Linked DNA regions of Roseateles amylovorans. The protein of the gene in region 1 binds, or shares a complex with, the protein of each later gene. Links are inferred from orthologs where the notes say so. Each region holds a gene or a part of one and is shown in the gene's direction. Other genes may lie near its edges.

Region 1 (3,481 bases):
GACCTTCTACATCATCGGCACCGTGGCCGGTCCGCATCCCTATCCGATGATGGTGCGCGACTTCCAACGCATCATCGGCGACGAATGCCTGGTGCAGATGCCGGAGATGATCGGCCGGCAGCCGGACGCGGTCATCGCCTGCGTGGGCGGCGGCAGCAATGCGATCGGGATCTTCTATCCCTACATTCCGCATGCCGATGTGCGCCTGATCGGCGTGGAAGCGGCCGGCCATGGCGTGGACACGCCCAAGCATGCCGCGACCCTGTCCGCCGGCACGCCCGGCGTGCTGCACGGCAATCGCACCTATCTGCTGCAGGATGCGGCGGGTCAGATCATCGAGACCCATTCCATCTCCGCCGGCCTGGACTATCCCGGCGTGGGCCCGGAGCATGCCTACCTGAAGGACATCGGCCGCGCCGAGTATGTCGGGGCGACCGATGCGGAGGCGCTGTCCGCCTTCCACCGGCTGTGCCGCACCGAGGGCATCATCCCCGCGCTTGAATCCAGCCATGCGATTGCGCATGCGATCAAGCTCGCGCCGACGATGCGTCCGGACCAGCATCTGCTGATCAACCTCTCCGGCCGCGGGGACAAGGACATCGGCACCGTGGCCGACTTGTCGGGCGCCACCTATTTCGACCGTCCGTCCATGGCCGGCCATGCCGTCAAGGGCGGCGCCGAGCTGAACGGAGCTGCACGATGAGCCGCATCCAGACCACCTTCGACCGGCTGCGTGCCGCAGGCCGCAAGGCCCTGATCCCCTATGTCACCGCCGGTGATCCCTACGCGGACGTCACCGTCGAGCTGATGCTGGCGATGGCCGAGGCCGGTGCCGACGTGATCGAGCTCGGCGTGCCGTTCTCCGACCCGATGGCCGATGGCCCGGTCATCCAGCGCGCCAGCGAGCGGGCCCTGGCCAAGGGCATCACCTTGCGCGATGTGCTGGCGATCGTGCGGGAATTTCGCACCCGGGATGCCGAGACGCCGATCGTCCTGATGGGCTATGCCAATCCGATCGAACGCTTCGGTCCCGAGGCCTTCGTCCTGGAGGCCAAGGCCGCCGGCGTGGACGGCGTGCTGGTGGTGGACTATCCGCCGGAGGAATGCGTGGCCTTTGCCGCCGCGCTCAAGGCGCAGGCGATGGACCCCATCTTCCTGCTGGCGCCGACCTCCACCGATGAGCGGGTCGCGCTCATCGGCCGCATGGCCAGCGGCTATGTCTACTATGTCTCGCTCAAGGGCGTGACCGGGGCCGGGCATCTGGACACAAGCGCCGTGGCCGACGCGATGCCCCGCCTGCGGGCCCACATCAGCGTGCCACTGGGGGTGGGGTTTGGCATCCGGGACGGCAAGACCGCGGCGGCGGTTGCGCGCGTGTCGGACGCGGTGGTGATCGGTTCGGCCCTCGTCCAACTGATCGAGTCCCAGACGCGCGATAATGTCGCGATCCAGGCTGCGGCGTTCATCCGAGACATCCGCGCCGCGCTGGACGCCTGACCCGGCGCGCAGCGCCCCGGACGCCCAGTGACAACCAAGGAGCCCGCCATGAGTTGGCTTGAGAAACTTCTCCCGCCCAAGATCCAGCAAACCGATCCCGACCAGCGCCGCACGGTGCCGGAAGGCCTCTGGATCAAGTGCCCGTCCTGCGAAACGGTGCTGTACAAGACCGACCTGGAGCAGAACGTCAATGTCTGCCCGAAGTGCTCGCACCATCACCGGATCGGCGCCCGCGCCCGTCTGGACGCCTTCCTGGACGGCGAAGGCCGTTATGAAGTCGGCCAGGAGATCCTGCCGGTCGATGCGCTGAAGTTCAAGGACAGCAAGAAGTATCCCGACCGGCTCAAGGAAGCCCTGGAATCCACCGGCGAGACCGATGCGCTGGTGGTCATGGGTGGCGCCGTCATGAGCGTGCCGGTGGTGGCCGCCTGTTTCGAGTTCGACTTCATGGGCGGCTCGATGGGCTCGGTGGTCGGCGAGCGTTTCGCGCGCGGCGTGGAAGCGGCACTGGAGCAGAAGACTCCGTTCATCTGCTTCACCGCGACCGGCGGCGCCCGGATGCAGGAAGGCTTGCTCTCGCTGATGCAAATGGCCAAGTCCAATGCGGCACTGACCCGGCTGGCCAAAGCCAAGCTCCCCTACATCTCGGTGCTGACCGACCCGACCATGGGTGGCGTGTCCGCCAGCTTTGCGTTCGTGGGTGACATCGTCATCGCCGAGCCCAAGGCGCTGATCGGCTTTGCCGGCCCCCGTGTGATCGAGAACACGGTGCGTGAGAAGCTGCCCGCCGGCTTCCAGCGCGCCGAGTTCCTGATGGAGAAGGGTGCGGTCGACATGATCGTGGACCGTCGCAAGCTGCGTGATGTCATCGCCCGCAGCCTGGCCATGCTGCAGCGCCAAAGCGCCGACGCCGTCGCTTGATTCCGGACCGGTCGCCAGTGGCGGCCGCCCGGTCCCCCTGCCTGCACGGCCAGACCCGCAACGGTCTGGCCGTCTTCATTTGTGCCGCTTCGCCCTCATCTGCAAGTGTCCTGGGATCCAACGACCGGGCCTGGCTCACACAAGCCCCGATCGTTCGATCGACAGCCTCAAGCCGTCCTGACCAGGAAGGCGGTGTGGCCGGGCCCCAGGTCCTTTCAGTGAGCCCGGCATGCTGGATCCACTGACGCGGACGGGCCGGCGGCGCGCCTGATCGGGCCGTCCTGGCTGACGCATTCGTTCGATCGCCCCCCTCAGCTTCTGCGAACCTCGATGTCCTCCACTGCACACTCCTCCTCGACCCCTGAAGCTCAGCAAGCGCTGGACGCCTGGTTGGCGCACTGCGAACGGCTGCATCCCAAGGAAATCGACATGACCTTGGCTCGCGTGGCCAAGGTGCGCGACGCGCTCGGCCTGACCTTTGGTGAACACACCCCGGTGGTGATGGTGGCGGGCACCAACGGCAAGGGCTCGACCTGCGCCATGCTGGAAAGCATCGCGCTGCAGGCCGGCTACCGGGTCGGGCTCTACATCAAGCCGCATCTGGTGCACTTCCAGGAACGCTGCCGCATCGGCGGAAAGCCGGTGGATGCGGCCGACCTGGTGCCTCATTTCGAGGCGGTGGAAGCGGCCCGGGGCGACCAGGCGCTGACCTATTTCGAGTTCACCACCCTGGCGATCCTGCATCGGCTGGCCGCCGAGCCGCTGGATCTGGTGATCCTGGAGGTCGGTCTGGGCGGGCGGCTGGATGCGGTCAATGTCATCGACGCCGATTGCAGCGTGATCACCAGCATCGACCTCGACCACACCGAATACCTGGGCCCGGATCGCGAATCCGTGGGCCGCGAAAAGGCGCACATCATGCGCGCCGGGCGTCCGGTGGTGGTGTCCGATCCGATGCCGCCTGAGTCGATCGCCGCGCATGCACAGGCGATCGGTGCCGATCTGCGTCAATTAGGCCGTGATTTCAACTACAGCGGCGATCGTCAGCAATGGCAGTGGGCCG
Region 2 (2,896 bases), 3.0 Mb from region 1 along the record:
CTTGGGCTACACGCTGGCCTTGCAGTACGCGCTGAGCCGCCGCGACGTGCTCTAGCTCTCTGTCCATCCGATCGACGCAGATAGATCCCGATAGCGGTCCGCCGGACACCGGACGGCCATACAAACTTCCCCGTTGGAGAACCCTTATGGATTTGCGCAAGCTCAAGACCCTGATCGACCTCGTGTCCGAGTCGAACATTTCTGAACTTGAAATCACCGAAGCCGATGGCAAGGTGCGCATCGTCAAGTCCGATGGTCAGCCCGTCGTGGCCGCCATGCCGCTGATGCAGCAGCCGCAACCGCAGGTCGCCGCTCAAGCGGCTGCCCCGGTGGCCGCCGCCGCGCCGGCCGCCGCCCCGGCTCCGGCAGCCGAAACCGGCCACATCGTGAAGTCCCCGATGGTCGGCACCTTCTACCGCGCCTCCAGCCCCAACGCCAAGCCGTTCGCCGAAGTCGGCCAACAGGTCAAGGAAGGCGACGCGATCTGCATCATCGAAGCGATGAAGATCATGAACGAGATCGAAGCCGACAAGACCGGCACCATCGTCAAGGTGCTGGCCGAGAACGGCCAACCGGTGGAATTCGGCCAGCCGCTGATCGTCATCGAGTAAGTCGCCGCGATGTTCAGAACCCTCCTGACGGCCGGCCGAAGCCACAGGGCCGCAGGCCCTGCGCTGGCGCCGCCGTGCGCGGCCCGTCAGGGCGATTGAGCCGAGACACCATGTTCAAAAAGATCCTAATTGCCAATCGAGGCGAAATCGCCCTTCGCATCCAGCGCGCCTGTCGCGAGCTGGGCGTGAAGTCGGTGGTCGTCTACTCCGAGGCAGACCGCGACGCCAAATATGTGAAGTTGGCCGATGAAGCCGTCTGCATCGGGCCGGCACCTTCCGCACAGAGCTACCTCAGCATGCCGGCGATCATCGCCACCGCCGAGGTGACCGATGCCGAGGCGATTCACCCCGGCTACGGTTTCCTGAGCGAGAACGCCGACTTCGCCGAGCGGGTGGAGCGCAGCGGATTCACCTTCATCGGCCCGACCCCGGAAAACATCCGGACCATGGGCGACAAGGTCGCCGCCAAGCAGGCCATGATCAAGGCGGGCGTGCCGTGCGTGCCCGGCTCCGAGGGCGCGTTGCCCGACGACCCGAAGGAGATCGTCCGCATCGCCCGCGCAGTGGGCTATCCGGTGATCATCAAGGCCGCCGGTGGCGGCGGCGGTCGCGGCATGCGCGTGGTGCACACCGAGGCCGCGCTGGTCAACGCGGTGCAGACCACCAAGGCCGAAGCCGCGGCAGCCTTCGGCAATCCGCAGGTCTACATGGAGAAGTTCCTGGAGCATCCGCGCCATGTGGAGATCCAGGTGCTGGCCGATGGCCAGAAGAACGCCGTCTGGCTGGGCGAGCGCGACTGCTCCATGCAGCGCCGCCACCAGAAGATCATCGAGGAAGCACCGGCGCCGGGCATTCCGCGGCGCCTGATCGAGCGGGTTGGCGACCGCTGCGCCGCCGCCTGCAAGAAAATGGGCTACCGCGGCGCGGGCACCTTCGAGTTCCTCTACGAGAACGGCGAGTTCTACTTCATCGAGATGAACACCCGCGTGCAGGTGGAGCATCCGGTGACCGAGATGGTGACCGGCATCGACATCGTGCAGATGCAGATCCGCATCGCCGCCGGCGAGAAGCTGCCCTTCACCCAGCGCAACATCACGATGCGTGGGCACTCGATCGAATGCCGCATCAATGCGGAAGATCCGGTCAAGTTCATCCCGTCCCCGGGCCGCATCACGATGTGGCACCCGCCCGGCGGCCCCGGCGTGCGGGTGGACTCGCATGCCTACACCAACTACTTCGTGCCGCCCAACTACGACTCGATGATCGGCAAGATCATCGTGCACGGCGACACCCGTGAGCAGGCCTTGGCCCGCATGCGGATCGCGCTGTCGGAAACGGTGGTCGAAGGCATCCAGACCAACATCCCGCTGCACCGCGAGCTGATGGCCGACGCCAAGTTCATCGAAGGCGGCACCGACATCCATTACCTCGAGCAGTGGATGGCGGCCCATAAGCGCTGACGGGCGCGAGACCTCACGCACGGGTCGAGACTCGACCCCCATCGCACACGCCCCGCCCGGCGTGCGCGCCCAGCGGCCAAGCGGCGCCCCTTCCACGGCGCAGCTTGGTCCTTTTGTCTTTTAAACAGGTAGTAGAAATGTCCGACGCCTTGCTTCACGAACTGGTGCTGATCTGTCGCGAGGAAGCCGTCGAGACCGTCAGCGATGCGCTGATGGAGATGGAGTCGCTGGCCGTGTCCGTCGAGGATGCGGATGCCGACACGCCGGCGGAACACGCCCTGTTCGGCGAACCCGGCATGCCGGCGCCGAAGCCGGGTTGGGAGCGCTCGGTGGTGAAGGCGCTCTTCGCAACCGAAGCCGACGCCACCGAGGCGGCCACGCTGCTGCTCGCCCAGGACTGGGCGGCCGATGTGCATGTGCAGACCATCCAGACCGTGGCCGAGCAGGACTGGGTGCGCCTGACCCAATCGCAGTTCACGCCGGTGCAGATCACGCCGTCGTTCTGGATCGTGCCGTCCTGGCATGAAGCGCCGCCCCAGGCGACCCAGGTCATGCGTCTGGATCCCGGCCTGGCCTTCGGCACCGGCACCCATCCCACCACCCGGATGTGCCTGCGCTGGATCGCCCATCATGGGACGGAGGCGGCGGGCTGGCAGCGCGTCCTGGACTACGGTTGCGGCTCCGGCATCCTGGCCATCGCCACCGGCTTGTTCGGCGCCACCGGCATTGACGCGGTCGACATCGATCCCGCCGCCGTGCAGGCCACGGCACAGAACGCCAAGGACAACGGCGTGACGCTCAGCCCCGCGCTGCCCGATGCCGCCC
Region 3 (2,792 bases), 3.0 Mb from region 1 along the record:
GCTTCCTGGCCAAGCTGCCGCTGAAGTTCCCGGTGGCCCTGGCTGGTTTGACGGGCACCGACCTGTCCAAGCAGCTCGGCAATCAGAAGGGCGGACTTCCCTTTACCGTCGCCTTCAATGCGCAAGGCGAACCGATCTGGCGAAAACTGGGCGCCACCCATCTGGAAGAACTTCGTCAGATGGCCGCTGGCGCCAAGACCTGACGCCTTGTTTCCGAGCGGATGCGCGCCGGAGCGCGCATCGACCGTCGTCGACCTCATCCGCCCCTCCCTGAATGTCACCGTCTGCGGATTCAGGCGGTTTGATTCGAGCCCGACTCGGTGGCTCGGTCCGGGTCCGCCCCTACGCTTGCTACCCCAAATAGGCTGACAATTAGCCATGCCGCCGGTGGCTTGTCTTAGCGAGCCGGTCCCGGCCGGTCAAGCCTTTTATTTTTGGATAGCTGCCGGGATCTGGGGACAAAGGGCGTAAAGTTCAGCCTTTTACGCTTCTAGTGTCTTCGCTCTAATTGGCCAGGACCGGTCGCTGATGCAGATTCTTGTTGTTCACGGCCCCAACCTCAACCTCCTCGGTTCCCGAGAACCTGAGGTCTATGGTGCGCACACTTTGGCGCAGATCGATGCCGATCTCAGCCAGAAGGCGCGTGATGCCGGCGCTCAGCTCGAAAGCTTCCAGAGCAACCATGAAGGTGCGCTGGTCGACCGCATTCAGGCGGCAGGTCGCGACGGTACTCGCTTCATCATCATCAATCCGGCGGCCTACACCCACACCAGCGTCGCGATCCGCGATGCGCTGGCGGCGGTGGCGCTGCCTTTTGTTGAGGTGCATCTGTCCAATATCCATCGACGAGAGTCCTTCCGGCATCACAGCTACATGTCGGAACTCGCCGTGGGCGTGATCTGCGGCCTGGGCCCCTTGGGCTACACGCTGGCCTTGCAGTACGCGCTGAGCCGCCGCGACGTGCTCTAGCTCTCTGTCCATCCGATCGACGCAGATAGATCCCGATAGCGGTCCGCCGGACACCGGACGGCCATACAAACTTCCCCGTTGGAGAACCCTTATGGATTTGCGCAAGCTCAAGACCCTGATCGACCTCGTGTCCGAGTCGAACATTTCTGAACTTGAAATCACCGAAGCCGATGGCAAGGTGCGCATCGTCAAGTCCGATGGTCAGCCCGTCGTGGCCGCCATGCCGCTGATGCAGCAGCCGCAACCGCAGGTCGCCGCTCAAGCGGCTGCCCCGGTGGCCGCCGCCGCGCCGGCCGCCGCCCCGGCTCCGGCAGCCGAAACCGGCCACATCGTGAAGTCCCCGATGGTCGGCACCTTCTACCGCGCCTCCAGCCCCAACGCCAAGCCGTTCGCCGAAGTCGGCCAACAGGTCAAGGAAGGCGACGCGATCTGCATCATCGAAGCGATGAAGATCATGAACGAGATCGAAGCCGACAAGACCGGCACCATCGTCAAGGTGCTGGCCGAGAACGGCCAACCGGTGGAATTCGGCCAGCCGCTGATCGTCATCGAGTAAGTCGCCGCGATGTTCAGAACCCTCCTGACGGCCGGCCGAAGCCACAGGGCCGCAGGCCCTGCGCTGGCGCCGCCGTGCGCGGCCCGTCAGGGCGATTGAGCCGAGACACCATGTTCAAAAAGATCCTAATTGCCAATCGAGGCGAAATCGCCCTTCGCATCCAGCGCGCCTGTCGCGAGCTGGGCGTGAAGTCGGTGGTCGTCTACTCCGAGGCAGACCGCGACGCCAAATATGTGAAGTTGGCCGATGAAGCCGTCTGCATCGGGCCGGCACCTTCCGCACAGAGCTACCTCAGCATGCCGGCGATCATCGCCACCGCCGAGGTGACCGATGCCGAGGCGATTCACCCCGGCTACGGTTTCCTGAGCGAGAACGCCGACTTCGCCGAGCGGGTGGAGCGCAGCGGATTCACCTTCATCGGCCCGACCCCGGAAAACATCCGGACCATGGGCGACAAGGTCGCCGCCAAGCAGGCCATGATCAAGGCGGGCGTGCCGTGCGTGCCCGGCTCCGAGGGCGCGTTGCCCGACGACCCGAAGGAGATCGTCCGCATCGCCCGCGCAGTGGGCTATCCGGTGATCATCAAGGCCGCCGGTGGCGGCGGCGGTCGCGGCATGCGCGTGGTGCACACCGAGGCCGCGCTGGTCAACGCGGTGCAGACCACCAAGGCCGAAGCCGCGGCAGCCTTCGGCAATCCGCAGGTCTACATGGAGAAGTTCCTGGAGCATCCGCGCCATGTGGAGATCCAGGTGCTGGCCGATGGCCAGAAGAACGCCGTCTGGCTGGGCGAGCGCGACTGCTCCATGCAGCGCCGCCACCAGAAGATCATCGAGGAAGCACCGGCGCCGGGCATTCCGCGGCGCCTGATCGAGCGGGTTGGCGACCGCTGCGCCGCCGCCTGCAAGAAAATGGGCTACCGCGGCGCGGGCACCTTCGAGTTCCTCTACGAGAACGGCGAGTTCTACTTCATCGAGATGAACACCCGCGTGCAGGTGGAGCATCCGGTGACCGAGATGGTGACCGGCATCGACATCGTGCAGATGCAGATCCGCATCGCCGCCGGCGAGAAGCTGCCCTTCACCCAGCGCAACATCACGATGCGTGGGCACTCGATCGAATGCCGCATCAATGCGGAAGATCCGGTCAAGTTCATCCCGTCCCCGGGCCGCATCACGATGTGGCACCCGCCCGGCGGCCCCGGCGTGCGGGTGGACTCGCATGCCTACACCAACTACTTCGTGCCGCCCAACTACGACTCGATGATCGG

Evidence for each region. Proteins that work in one complex are often made in the same cells at the same time.
Region 2: the proteins of accD (region 1) and accC are in contact, whole or in part, in a solved structure (PDB 8UXZ), measured with the Escherichia coli proteins. The link is inferred for Roseateles amylovorans from one-to-one orthologs.
Region 3: the proteins of accD (region 1) and accB are in contact, whole or in part, in a solved structure (PDB 8UXZ), measured with the Escherichia coli proteins. The link is inferred for Roseateles amylovorans from one-to-one orthologs.

The regions. Positions count from the first base shown.
Region 1 is NZ_CP104562.2:2,428,219-2,431,699, forward strand. The notes cover bases 566-3,481. They hold accD (acetyl-CoA carboxylase, carboxyltransferase subunit beta), read left to right. Parts: upstream 566-1,545; coding sequence 1,546-2,418; downstream 2,419-3,481. Other genes in these bases: trpB (tryptophan synthase subunit beta), read left to right, coding at 566-703; trpA (tryptophan synthase subunit alpha), read left to right, coding at 700-1,497; folC (bifunctional tetrahydrofolate synthase/dihydrofolate synthase), read left to right, coding at 2,749-3,481. Outside these bases: more of trpB, read left to right, coding at 1-565.
Region 2 is NZ_CP104562.2:5,435,002-5,437,897, forward strand. It holds accC (acetyl-CoA carboxylase biotin carboxylase subunit), read left to right. Parts: upstream 1-721; coding sequence 722-2,071; downstream 2,072-2,896. Other genes in the region: aroQ (type II 3-dehydroquinate dehydratase), read left to right, coding at 1-55; accB (acetyl-CoA carboxylase biotin carboxyl carrier protein), read left to right, coding at 147-611; prmA (50S ribosomal protein L11 methyltransferase), read left to right, coding at 2,209-2,896. UniProt on the Escherichia coli protein: This protein is a component of the acetyl coenzyme A carboxylase complex; first, biotin carboxylase catalyzes the carboxylation of the carrier protein and then the transcarboxylase transfers the carboxyl group to form malonyl-CoA.
Region 3 is NZ_CP104562.2:5,434,088-5,436,879, forward strand. It holds accB (acetyl-CoA carboxylase biotin carboxyl carrier protein), read left to right. Parts: upstream 1-1,060; coding sequence 1,061-1,525; downstream 1,526-2,792. Other genes in the region: N4261_RS22530 (TlpA family protein disulfide reductase), read left to right, coding at 1-203; aroQ (type II 3-dehydroquinate dehydratase), read left to right, coding at 529-969; accC (acetyl-CoA carboxylase biotin carboxylase subunit), read left to right, coding at 1,636-2,792. UniProt on the Escherichia coli protein: This protein is a component of the acetyl coenzyme A carboxylase complex; first, biotin carboxylase catalyzes the carboxylation of the carrier protein and then the transcarboxylase transfers the carboxyl group to form malonyl-CoA.